One region of the Xanthobacter sediminis genome, then DNA from elsewhere that is predicted to be linked to it. Evidence: predicted binding sites of a transcription regulator. Region 1 holds the regulator's gene; each other region holds the start of a gene.
The links. The regulator PhoB, encoded in region 1, activates phosphate uptake and scavenging genes when phosphate is short. The targets are predictions, from matches to a motif close to TGTCATNNANCTGTCAT.
Positions count from the first base shown of each region.

Region 2: V5F61_RS12210 (arsenate-mycothiol transferase ArsC) is a predicted target of PhoB. The motif match lies at 1,891-1,907, and genes of this name have one in related genera.
Region 3: V5F61_RS01520 (inorganic phosphate transporter) is a predicted target of PhoB. The motif match lies at 2,602-2,618, and genes of this name have one in related genera.

Region 1 is NZ_JBAFWH010000010.1:97,620-101,894, forward strand. Features, by position in the region: gene V5F61_RS14510 (GcrA family cell cycle regulator) at 395-919, shown strand; gene phoB (phosphate regulon transcriptional regulator PhoB) at 1,432-2,133, opposite strand; gene phoU (phosphate signaling complex protein PhoU) at 2,241-2,969, opposite strand; gene pstB (phosphate ABC transporter ATP-binding protein PstB) at 2,989-3,813, opposite strand; gene pstA (phosphate ABC transporter permease PstA) at 3,898-4,275, opposite strand, start outside.
Region 2 is NZ_JBAFWH010000008.1:57,455-61,729, forward strand. Features, by position in the region: gene V5F61_RS12195 (cysteine rich repeat-containing protein) at 1-203, shown strand, start outside; gene V5F61_RS12200 (OmpA family protein) at 236-850, shown strand; gene V5F61_RS12205 (hypothetical protein) at 937-1,638, opposite strand; gene V5F61_RS12210 (arsenate-mycothiol transferase ArsC) at 1,983-2,432, shown strand; gene V5F61_RS12215 (GNAT family N-acetyltransferase) at 2,539-3,261, opposite strand; gene V5F61_RS12220 (energy-coupling factor ABC transporter ATP-binding protein) at 3,491-4,264, shown strand; gene V5F61_RS12225 (energy-coupling factor transporter transmembrane component T family protein) at 4,261-4,275, shown strand, end outside.
Region 3 is NZ_JBAFWH010000001.1:384,490-388,764, forward strand. Features, by position in the region: gene radA (DNA repair protein RadA) at 1-257, opposite strand, end outside; gene V5F61_RS01515 (hypothetical protein) at 351-614, opposite strand; gene V5F61_RS01520 (inorganic phosphate transporter) at 901-2,460, opposite strand; gene alr (alanine racemase) at 2,662-3,777, opposite strand; gene V5F61_RS01530 (replicative DNA helicase) at 3,774-4,275, opposite strand, start outside.

The DNA of each region.
Region 1 (4,275 bases):
CGGGGGAGCGGCCCGACACCGTCAAATACTAATGATCGCGCGCGCGAGGTCAACACATCTGAAAGGCCGGCGGCCAGCACTTGCGCGGCGCCCCTCCACCCGGGTGCGGGGCCTGATGCCGGCGGGCAACGATCTGGGGAAAACGACGTGCCGGCGTTAACCGACTCTGTCGCCCGCGCGCCCCATATTGTACTGTACGCCACATCGCCTACGAGATCTCGTGCGATTAAGCTTCCTGGGACCTATGGGTTGTTAACCTTCTACATGCTTGGGGCATGTGGGGCCGAGGAGGGAGTCCGGGCGATCTCGGGCAGCATGGCGGTGCTGCCATTCGGCGACAATGCGGCGCGGCACAAGACGGCGCCGGCAAGATGCGGCAAATGGAGAAAGAGCGATGAGCTGGAATGACGAGCGCGTCGAACTCTTGAAGAAGCTCTGGAGCGAAGGCCTCTCCGCGAGCCAGATTGCGAATGAACTCGGCGACATCACCCGCAACGCGGTGATCGGCAAGGTGCACCGGCTGGGACTTTCCGGCCGCGCGAAGTCGTCGGCGTCGGCGGTGCGGCCGCAGCGGCCCAACCGTCCCGAAAGCCCGCGCGACCAGACCCGCCCGCAGCGTCCCATGGTGCAGGGCAACACCGCCCTCGCCGCAGAGATCGACGACCTCCCCGAGGAGGCTCCGGCCCCTGCCCCGAAGCCCGTGGCCAGCGACAACGTGGTGTCCCTGGGCCAGCGCTGCACCATCATGAACCTCACGGAGAGCACCTGCCGCTGGCCGGTGGGCGAGCCGGGCACCGAGAGCTTCTATTTCTGCGGCGGCAAGAGCAATCCGGGAATGCCCTATTGCACCCAGCACGCCCGCATCGCCTACCAGCCGGTGCAGGATCGCCGTCGCGACCGGCGCCTCGCCTACCTCTGACGATCGCGCGGCCGGGCCCACGCCCGGCCGGCTGCCATGCCCGGAACCGGCTTCGCCGGCGCGCGTGTGCCAGTCGTTCTCCTGCGCTGCGATATGCGTGCTTGTGCGCATGGTGGCGTACGATCTGGCTCTTTGCAGCCTTTTGGACCGATGCGTTTCAACCGCCATGCAGAGGCTCGCGTGGCGCAAGGCCAGCCGTGCCGCAGCGCGCGTCCTTGCCCCTCAGCCCCAATTGTTCCTCGCGCGGCCCATCACAGGCGAGCGGACGTACCCATGCGGTGCGCGCGCGAAGCCGGCTTGCCCCAGGATTCGCCCACGATCCCGTTTCCGCCCCCGAACACCGCCGTCGGCACACCCGTTCCATGCGACGTCCGACAGTGACAAGTCGCCGTTTGACGACCTCACGCATTTCGGGCGACGTCGCTACCGGGGAGAGCGGAGGACGCGCGGGGTCAATAGCCTAGAACAATCGCCGCGAGCCAGTGCGAGTGGCCCCCTGACGACAGAGGCCATCAGTGCGCCCGCGCGAACATCTCGTTGAAGGAGTAGCCGGCACCCCGCACCGTGCGGATCGGGTCCGACTGGCGCCCGCGGTTGATCGCCTTGCGCAGGCGGCCGACATGCACGTCCACCGTACGCTCGTCGATATAGACGTCCTGGCCCCACACGCCATCAAGCAACTGCTCGCGTGAGAACACGCGGCCGGGGCTCTGCATCAGGAATTCGAGCAGGCGAAATTCGGTCGGCCCAAGGTGCACTTCACGGCCCGCGCGGTGCACCCGGTGGGTCTCGCGGTCCAGCTCGATGTCACCGGCCCGGAGCAGGGTCGCCACATGCTCCGGCTTCGCACGGCGCAGCAGCGCGCGCACGCGCGCCAGCAGTTCCGGCACCGAGAAAGGTTTCACCACATAGTCGTCCGCGCCCGTGGCAAGGCCGCGCACACGTTCAGTCTCGTCGCCGCGGGCGGTCAGCATGATGACCGGGAGGCGCTCCGTTTCCGGGCGCGTGCGCAGGCGGCGGCAGAGCTCAATGCCCGAAAGCCCGGGCAGCATCCAATCCAGGATGACGAGATCCGGCACGCTCTCCCTCAGCCGGGTCTCGGCATCGTCGCCGCGCCCGACATTCTCCACCGCATAGCCCTCCGACTCCAGATTGTACCGGAGCAGGAGGGTCAACGGCTCTTCGTCCTCGACAATCAGAATACGCGCCGGCACAGCCTATCACCCATCCACGTCGAGACGTTTATCGACACAGCCTCCCGCCGTGCGGCGGGTCCGGCGCGGCCCGCTGCCCGCCGGAGCGGCGGGCAGGGCATCCGGGCTCAGGCCTGCTTGGTCTGGCCGGGGAAGACGACCGTGGTGTCGCTGGAGGCATCCGCCTTCGGGCGGCTCTCCGGCAGCACCTGGCCGGTCACCATATAATAGACGACTTCCGCGATGTTGGTCGCGTGGTCGCCCATGCGCTCGATGTTCTTCGCGCAGAACAGAAGATGCGTGCACACGGAGATGTTGCGCGGATCTTCCATCATGTAGGTGAGCAGCTCGCGGAACAGCGAGGTGTACATGGTGTCGATGGCGTCGTCGCGGCCCCACACGTCGAGCGCCTTGGCCTCGTTGCGGCCGGCGTAGGCGTCGAGCACCTCCTTGAGCTGCTCGAGCACCAGGTCCGACATGTGCTCCACGCCGCGCACCAGCTTCTGCGGATGGTACTCGCCCTCGATGGCGATCACCCGCTTGCCGACGTTCTTGGCGAGATCGCCGATGCGCTCGAGATCGTTGGCGATGCGGATGGCCGCCACGATCTCACGCAGGTCGCTCGCCACCGGCTGGCGCTTGGCGATGACGAGCACCGCCTTGTCCTCAATGTCACGCTGAACCTGGTCCACGCCCGCGTCGAGCGAGACGACCTTCTGCGCGATGGCAATGTCGCGCTTGATGAGCGCGGTCATGCTGTCGGCCACCAGGCGTTCGGCCTGGCCGCCCATCTCCACCACCTTGCGGCCGATCTCTTTGAGCTCGACGTCGAAGGAGGTCACGGTATGCTCGGGCATCTGCGCCATCCTGTTTTCCTCAGCCGAAGCGGCCGGTGATGTAGTCACGCGTCTTGATCTCCTTCGGGTTCGTGAAGATCACGTCCGAAGGCGCCACCTCGATCAGCTCGCCCAGGTAGAAGAAGGCGGTGATGTCGGCGCAGCGCGCGGCCTGCTGCATGTTATGGGTCACGATGACGATGGTGAAGTCGCGCTTCAGCTCGTCGATCAGATCCTCGATCTTCGAGGTCGAGATAGGGTCGAGCGCCGAGGTGGGCTCGTCGAGCAGGATCACCTCCGGACGCACCGCGATGGTGCGGGCGATGCAGAGGCGCTGCTGCTGGCCACCGGACATGCCGAGCGCCGAGGTGTTCAGGCGGTCCTTGGTCTCGTCCCAGATGGCGGCCTTGCGCAGGCACCATTCCACGCGCTCGTCCATCTGCGACTTGTTCAGCCGCTCGTGCAGGCGCACGCCGAAGGCGATGTTGTCATAGATGGACATGGGGAACGGCGTCGGCTTCTGGAACACCATGCCGATGCGGCTGCGCACCACGGTGGAGTCGAGCTCCTTGCCGATGATGTTCACGCCATCGAACAGCACCTGCCCCTCGGCGCGCTGGCCCGGGTAGAGGTCGTACATCCGGTTGAACACGCGCAGCAGCGTGGACTTGCCGCAGCCCGAGGGGCCGATCATGGCGGTCACGCGCTTCTCGGGGATCTCGAAGTTGATGCCCTTCAGCGCGTGGCTCTGGCCGTAGTAGAATTGAAGATTGTCGACCTTGAGCTTCGCGGGAGCGGGCGGCGCATCGGGCCGGGCCGCGACCGAGGTGGCGATGCTGAGGGTGGGATCGACCGCAGACGTCATCTGAGCCTCACTGGAATTTACGTGCCCGGAGCTGCCGGGCCTTGGATCTCGGGCAGCCCGGCGCGGGAGCGCCGGGCGGCGATATCAATGGCCGCGGGCCAGCACCAGGCGCGACGCCACGTTCAGCACGAGCACACCGACGGTGATGAGCAGCGCGCCGGCCCAGGCGAGGGCGACCCAGTCATCGAACGGGCTTCCGGCGTACTGATAGATCGCGACCGGCAGGCTGGCCATGGGCTTCGTAAGGTCGAGCGACCAGGCATTGTTGCCGAGCGAGGTGAACAGCAGAGGCGCCGTCTCGCCCGCCGCGCGGGCGATGGAGAGCAGCAGGCCGGTGACGATGCCCGCGCGGGCGGCACGCCACGTCACGAACATCACCACCTTCCACTGCGGCGCGCCAAGGGCGAACGCGGCCTCGCGCAGGCCCACCGGCACCAGGTTCAGCATGTCCTCGGTGGTGCG
Region 2 (4,275 bases), on a different contig from region 1:
CCAACCATGAATCCATCCGCCAGATGACCGAGGCGCGCGCCGCCGCGCAGCACGACGTGTACAAGGCCTGCGATCGCGACCGCGCCGAGTTCTGCTCCGGTGTCGTGCCCGGCGACGGCAACCTCGTCTCCTGCCTGCTGGAGGCGTCCAAGGTGGTGAGCCAGACCTGCACCGCCGCCCTCACCAACGCCGGCTACCGCTGATGCGCGCCGCAAAGAAGCAGGAGACCGGCACCATGATCCGCTCGAGCATCACTCCCGCCCTCGCCGCCCTGTGCACGGGCGCGGCGCTCATCCTCGGCGCCGCCACGCCCGCCGCGGCCCAGGCGTTCACGCCCAATTCCGAGATCGTGCAGGGGCTCACCAGCTCCGTGAACGACGTGCCCACGGTCTCTGCGGAGGCGCTGCGGGGCCTTGCCCAGGCCCACATGCAGTATCAAGGCCCGCCCGAGAGCCGGCCGCCGCTGGCCCTGCAGCTCGACCAGCTCGCGCAGATCAACGTCGAGATCGAGTTCGATCTCAACTCGGCGATGGTGAAGCCCTCGTCCTACCGCACCCTCGGCTCCATCGCCGACGCCATGCATAATCCCGTGCTGCTGGGCTACAAGTTCCTGGTGGTGGGCAACACGGATGCCACCGGCACCCGCGAATACAACATGAAGCTCAGCCAGGAGCGCGCAGACGCCATCGCCCAGGCGCTCACCACCACCTTCCGGGTGGACCCGCGCCGGATCGCGGCCGTGGGCCTCGGCGAGGAGGCGCTGCAGGATACGAAGAACCCCGACGCCGCCATCAATCGCCGGGTGCAGATCTTCAACATCGGCCGCGCCGGCCCGCTGCCCCAGCAGTGACATGAAAAATCCGGCCGGCGCGTGGCGCCGGCCGGATCCTATTTCTCGAAGCAGGCACCGCGGGAGGCCGCGCGGCGCCGCTGTCTTCAGCTCTTCTTCGGCGCCTTGGCCGGAGCCTTTGCGGCGGCGGGCTTGGCCGCAGCCTTCACGGGTGCTTTGGCCGGAGCCTTCGTCGGAGCACTCTTGGCCGGTGCCACCTTGGCCGGCGCTGCCGGCTTGGTAGCCTCGGGGGCGACGACGGCGGCCGAAGCTTCCGTCACCGCCGGGGCGGCGGCCGGCGCCTTGGCGGCGGGCTTGCGGGCGGCAGGGGCCTTCTTGGGCGCGGGCGCCTTGGCGGTCGGCTTCTCGGCCACCGGAGCCTCGGCCTGCGCGGGCGCCGCCTTGGCGGGGGCCTTGGCGGGCTTGGCCGCGACGGTCTTCGTGGCAGGCGCCTTCACGGCGGGAGCCTTGGCCGGCGCCTTCTCCTCAGCCGGAGCGGTGCTCTTCACGACGGCGGCCTTCGCGGGGGCGGCGGTCTTGGGCGTAGCGGTCTTCTTGGGCGTAGCGGCCTTGGGCGCGAGGGCGTTCGCGGCGGCGGCCTTCACGGGCGCCTTGGCAACCGGTGCCTTCGCAGGCGCGGCGGGCTTGGGCGCGGCGGCCTTGCTCTCGGCCTTGGGCTTGTCCGCCGCCTGGGTCAGGCAGGAAGCCGCCAGCTTCTTGATTTCATCATGGGTAATGCTGCCGGGATCCTTGAGCGCCTTCGCTGCGATCTTGCTCACCGCGGCGCTGGTGACTTCCGTCTTCGCCATTTTCGCCTCCACATCTGCCAGCCGGCGAAGAGTTCGCGAATCGGTTTTCCCGCCAGCATGTCATTGATCTCGTGGAACAACTTCAGAATGGTTAACGCAAGTTCAATGTGACGTGGAATGCGCCGCCCGCGCCGGCGAAACTCAGTCGAATCCCGCTGATAGTCTTTTGCGATCAAGATATTGGGCGGCGAGATGCGGCATCTCCTCCGTGGAAGGAAAAGTCTTTGCCGTTGCGGCTGCGCCACGGCGGGCTGTCATGCCCGCGTCGAGGGACGCGACTAGGTTCCCGCCGAACCGAATCGCCGCTGGGTGCTGCGGGGTGATCCCGTGACCGGAGAGGCCTCATGATCACGCGTCCGTCCATTCTCTTCGTGTGCCGCGACAATGCGGGGCTGAGCCTGATGGCGGAGGCCCTCACCATGCATCTTTACGCACGCGTGCGCGCCTTCAGCGCGGCGACCGCGTTCGCCGCGCCGGTGGACCCCGCCGCGCTCGACTGCCTGGAGCGGGAGGGGGTGGCCACCAACGGCCTCTCCTCCAAGCCGGTGGAGGTGTTCGCCCTTTCCGGCGCGCCGCGGGTGGATGCGGTGGTGGCGCTGGAGGCGGGCGCGCACCGCGCCGCGCGCCGCCTGCCCTGGATGCACCTGCTGCGCCTGCGCGGCTGGGGGTTCGAGGATGTCTCCCGCCTGCCTCAGCCGCAGGAGCGCCGCCGCGCCTATCGGCGCCTCCTGCCGGAGCTGCGGGAGGCCATCACCGCTTTGGTGGAGCAGGACTTCGCGCCCGCTGCCGCCTGAGGCGACAGGCTCCGGTCGTCACCGGTTCCGGTGAGGTTCGCTCAGGCGCCGCGCCGGCTTGGCCGAGGGGCCCATGGGAAAAGCGCGCGGACCTTCGGCCTGAGGCTCAGCCCTGCGCCGGCAGGTCCGCGCGGATATCCTCCAGGCGCCGGCGCTGGCGGCCCTCGGTGTCGAAATTGTCCGGCACGAGCCAGGCCTCGAACGCGGCCTTCGCGCGGGGCCATTCGTGGTCCAGCAGCGCGAACCATGCGGTGTCGCGGTTGCGGCCCTTGACGATCATGTGCTGGCGGAACACCCCCTCGAAGGTGAAGCCGAGCCGCTCCGCCGCCCGGCGCGAGGGCAGGTTGAGGGCGTTGCACTTCCATTCGTAACGGCGGAAGCCCAGCTCCTCGAAGGCGTGGCGGGCCATGAGATACATGGCCTCGGTGCCCCCTGGCCGGCGCTGCAGCGGCGGGGTGAAGAGGATGTTGCCCACCTCCACCACGCGGTGTCCGGTCTCCACGCGCATATAGGTGGCGTGCCCCAGCGCGCGCCCGCTCGCCGCATCCTCCACCGCCAGCAGCAGCGGATCGGCCTTCGTGGCCGCCGCCGCATAGTGGCGCGTAAAGGCGTGGAGATCGGGGAAGGGAGCCGCGCTCAGATAGGCCCAGAGGGTCTCCTTCTCCGGCCCGTGGGAGAGGGCGTAGAGGTCGGGCCCGTGGCGCGCCACGTCGAACGGAACGACCCGCACGAAGTGTCCTTCCAGGGTGACGGGAGCGGGGGCGCGGGCGGGCGGTCCTTCCACCGGCGCTCCGAGGGGCAGTCCGGGCGGGGCGGCATTTTCGGTCATGGCGGCTCTCTGGTCTGGCCGGCCCGGCCGGGCGCGGGTCTGCGGGAGGGATAACGTGGGGAACGGGCGCGGCCGAGGGCGCCGGGACTGCGCGCCTGCATCTTGTGCGCCGGGCTCTGCCACCGTGGCAAGGTCCGCGTGGCGCCCCGGCCCCGCATGCTCCTGCGCGCCGCGCGGCGGGGCTTGCGCGCAGCAGGGATCGGTATATCGAGAAGGGCGCAGGTGCCCCATGCCGTTTCCGCCCTTTTCCGCCCGTCGCCCCGCTCCGCCGCCCGCCGCCGAGGCCGGCGCGCGCCTTGATGCGGTGGAGGTGACGCGGGGTGCGCGCGTGGTGTTTTCCGGCTTCAGCCTCACGCTCCGCGAGCGCCGCATCGGCCTGGTGGGCGATAACGGCTCGGGCAAGAGCACGCTGCTGCGCCTGCTCAACGGGCTGATCCTGCCCGACGCCGGTACGGTGGAGGTGGCGGGGCTCGATAGCCGGCGCCATCGCCGCCGGCTGCCGGCGCTGGTGGGCTTCGTGTTCCAGAACGTGGACCATCAGATCATCTTTCCCACGGTGCGCGAGGAGATCGCCTTCGGCCCCCTGGAACAGGGGCTCGACAAGGCCGCCGCCACCGCCGCCGCCGAGCGCCTGCTGGCCGAGCATGGCTGCGCGGGCTGGGGCGACCGGGCAGTGGATGAGCTTTCCGAGGGGCAGAAGCAGCTCGTGTGCATCCTCTCGGCCCTCGCCGCCGGGCCACGGATGCTGCTGCTCGACGAACCCTTCTCCGCGCTCGACCTGCCGACCCGGCTGCTCCTGTCCGGTCATCTCGCCGGCCTGAACCAGCAAGTCGTCATGGCGAGCCATGACCTGAGCCTGTTCGCGGACTTCGACCGCGTGGTGTGGCTGCACGGCGGGGAGGTGGCCGCCGATGGCGCGCCGGAGGAGGTGATTCCCCTCTATGAGGCCCACGCCCACGCCCGCGTGCGGGCCCGGGCGGCGCGCGCGGGCGGCCTTTCATGATCGGCGGCTAT
Region 3 (4,275 bases), on a different contig from region 1:
AAGCCGCCGCCGGCCACGCGGTCGAGCTCGCCGATGCCGCAGACGAGGCGGGGGGCGGGATTGCCGGCGCCCTCCAGGCTCTCCAGCGCGAAGGCGCGGCCCTTGCGGGATGAGCGCTGGGCGGCGGGCACGGAGGCCGCGACGGCGACCTCTTCCGAAATAGTGTTCCAGGCGCCACAGGCGTCGCATTTGCCTTGCCAGCGCGTGTAGACGGCGCCGCAGGACTGGCAGACGAAGGAGTGGTCACGCTTGGCCATGGGTGGTTCCGCTCGGGCACGGCGGCCGAATCCGTCGTGCCCGGCGGGAGCTTACATCATCGCCCGGCGTTTCCGGCGGGCGGGGGCGGAACCTCAGCAGGCCTCGCGCAGGACCGGCGCGCTGAAGGCGCCGAGGCCGGTGGCGATGAGCTGCTCGATCTCGCGGAAGGTGGCCTCCATCTCGGTGGAGATGGCATCGTGCAGCACGCTCAGCTTCTCGGCGCGCTCGCGCTCGCGGCCTTCGAGCAGCGCCAGGGCGGCGCCGATGACGGCCTGCGGGCCCTCGAAGCGGCCGGAGGCGACGAAGCGATCGATGAGACCGGTGTGTTCCGGAGAAAGATCGAGTTGATCCGACATAGGGGCCTCTCCACGAAAGCGCAGGCGCCAGGGTCATTCGCCGGGAAGTCGGGCAGGAGAGCGTGACACATGGCGCAGTTTTCCTGCGCGCCGCATCGAGCACCTGCGACCGTCAGCCAGCTTCGGGCGTGGCTTCATGATGGCCGCGACATGGTTAATTTTTGCTTAAGGAATGGTACGGGAAGCCTGTGCCGGCAAGGGGCGGCGGCTTCATGGACCGTAAACGGGACGCGGCCGGAGCAGGGGTGCCGCTCCGGCCGCGTCTCGCATCGTTCCGCCTGCGCCGTCACATGATCTGGCGCAGCACCATGTAGAGGCCGCCGGAGAGCAGGATGGCCGCCGGCAGGGTGAGCACCCAGGCCATGAGCAGGTTGCGCACCGTGGACATCTGGAGGCCCGAGTTGTTGGCCGCCATGGTGCCGGCGACGCCGGAGGACAGCACATGGGTGGTGGACACCGGCAGGCCGTACATGTCGGCGGCGCCGATGGTGGCCATGGCCACCACCTCGGCGGCGCCACCCTGGGCGTAGGTGAGGTGAGTCTTGCCGATCTTCTCGCCCACGGTGACCACGATGCGCTTCCAGCCCACCATGGTGCCGAGGCCCAGCGCGATGGCGACCGCGATCTTCACCCAGATGGGGATGAACTTCGTGGCCTGGTCGAGCTGGCGCTTGAAGGCGCCGAGGTTGTCGCGGGCGGTGGCGTCCAGCTTCGGCGCGCCGATCTTGTTCATCACCCGGATGGTCTCCGAGGCGAGGTACATGTCGTTGCGCATGTTGGAGACGGAGGCCGCCGGCACCTGGGCGAGGGTCTCGTGGGTCGCCACCATGTCGGAGATCTCGCGGGTCACCTGGGCGAGGGCCGGCACGGTCTGCGCGGTCGGCTCGTGGTCGCGCACGAAGGCGGTAAGCGCCGCGCGCGGATCGGCCGGGGCCTGAACGCCGGCGGAAGCGGCCACCAGCGAGGCTTCCGTCGCCTGGGCGATGGCACGGAACTGGGCCACCTCCTCCACGTTCACCGCGCGGTTCAGCGCATAGGCGGTGGGCACGATGCCGATGAGGATCAGCATGATGAGGCCCATGCCCTTCTGCCCGTCATTGGAGCCGTGGGCGAAGGACACGCCGGTGCAGGTGAGCACCAGCAGGCCGCGAATCCACCACGGCGGCGGCTTGTGGCCCTCCGGCGCGCGGTAGAGCGCGGGGTTCTTCACGGTGAGCTTCAGCGTCAGCAGCATCAGGCCGGCGGCGATGAAGCCGATGAGCGGCGAGAACAGGAGCGCGTAGCCCACGTTCGCGGCCTGCCCCCAGTCCACGCCCGAGGTGCCGTCGCGGCCCTGCACGATCTGGTTGGCGATGCCGACGCCGATGATGGAGCCGATGAGGGTGTGGGAGGACGACGCCGGCAGGCCGAGAGACCAGGTGCCGAGGTTCCACACGATGGCCGCGATCAGCAGCGCGAACACCATCGCCATGCCGGCGCCGGAGCCCACGTTCAGGATCAGCTCCACCGGCAGCAGCGAGACGATGCCGAACGCCACCGCGCCCGACGACACGAGCACGCCGAGGAAGTTCCAGGCGCCCGACCAGACCACCGCGAAATGGGCCGGCAGCGAATTGGTGTAGATGACGGTCGCGACCGCGTTGGCGGTATCGTGGAAGCCGTTCACGAACTCGAAGCCGAGCGCGATCAGCAGCGCGACCACGAGCAGGATGAAGGGCAGCACCGCCAGGGTGTCGGTGCCCGAATCCACAACGTCCCGCCAGATGGAGAAGCCGGTGAAGCCCAGCCCGCCGATCAGCAGGGCGAAGAAGAGGAAGATTTCCAGAAGGCCATGGTCTCGATCCATGGACGCGCGGCGGGATGATGCGTGGTGCTGGCCACCCGCCGGGGCGGCGTGGCGCGGCGTCGCGGCTTGCGACATGAACGTCTCCATTCAACCATCGGAGGATCGCCCATCCGGCGATCCTCCCTTGGTTGCCAGGAGGCCGTGACACCCGAGTGACGCCCGTGGATACCGCCGGCGGGCGACGGTCGGGCGCGAGGACCTTCAGCCGCCGATGTAGCGGCGCAGGTAACGCCCGCCGAGCGCGGTGAGCACCTCGTAGCCGATGGTGCCGGCCTTCCGAGCCAGCTCGTCCACGCCGATGCCCTCGCCCAGGAACACCGCCGTGTCGCCGCGGGCCACGGCCTCCGGCGGCAGGTCCGTGATGTCGAGCGTGGCGAGGTCCATGGAAATGCGCCCCACCAGCGGGCAGCGCCGGCCGGCGAGCACCGCCTCGGCACCCTTGCGCGCATCGGTGGAGCCGGCGGCGCGGAAGAACCCGTCGGCATAGCCGATGTGGACCGTGGCGAGGCGGCTGTCGCGCTTCAGGCGCTCGGTGGCGCCGTAGCCCACCGTTTCGCCGGCGGGCGCGTGGCTCACCTGGATCACCCGCGCCTCAAGGCGCACAACGGGCTTCAGGGCCGGTTCCCCCGCGATGGCGCCGCCGCCGTAGAGCAGGATGCCCGGCCGCACGAGATCGAAGCGGAAGCCCTCGCCCATCAGAGTACCCGCCGAATTGGCGAGCGAGGCACGGACACCGGCGAAGCGCCGGGCCACATCGGTGAACACCTGCCGCTGGCGCGCAGTGAGGGCATGGCCCGGCGTGTCCGCGCAGGCGAGGTGGCTCATGACGAGGCTCGGCGTGAAGCCGAGCGCGGCGGGTGCTTCCGCAAGGCGCGCGGCCTGCTCCAGCGAGACGCCGAGGCGATGCATGCCGGTGTCCACATGGATGGCGGCGGGCAGATCGGCGCCCAGGGCGCGGCAATGGGCACCCCATTCGGAGATCTCGGGCTCGGAGCCCAGCACCGGGCGAATGCCGTGTGCGACGAAGGCCGCCGCGGTGCCCGGCAGCAGGCCGTTCAGCGCGTGGATCACGGCATCGGGCAGGAGGGCGCGCAGGTGCACCGCCTCCTTCAGGTGCGCGACGAAAAAGGTGCGCGCGCCGGCGCGCCACAGGGCCGGTGCCACCCGGTCGATGCCGAGGCCGTAGGCATTGGCCTTCACCACCGCCGCGCACTCCGCAGGGGCGGCGCGGGCGGCGAGCGTGCGCCAGTTGTCGGCGATGGCGCCGAGATCCACCGTGAGGATGGCGCCGGCCTCGGCCGCGGTGTCCGCGCTCAATGGCGCTCCGGCAGGTGATCTTCCCGCGCCAGGTTCGAGAAGCGGGTGAACTGCGGCTCGAAATGCACCTTCACCGTTCCCGTCGGGCCGTGGCGCTGCTTCCCGATGATGATTTCGGCCGTGTTCTCGGCCGCCTTCATCTCGATCTCCCACTTGAACCACTCCTCTGTGCCCGGCTTGGGTTCCTTGTTCTTGAGGTAATATTCCTCGCGGAACACGAACATGACCACGTCGGCGTCCTGCTCGATGGAGCCGGATTCGCGAAGGTCCGAAAGCTGGGGCCTCTTGTCGTCTCGCGCTTCCACCTGACGCGAAAGCTGTGACAGCGCCATGATGGGCACTTGCAGCTCCTTCGCCAAGGCCTTGAGGCCGGTGGTGATCTCCGTGATCTCCTGCACGCGGCCCTGGGAGGCGGACTTGCCGGAGCCGGACAGGAGCTGAAGGTAGTCCACGACCATGAAATCGAGCCCGCGCTGGCGCTTCAGCCGCCGCGCGCGC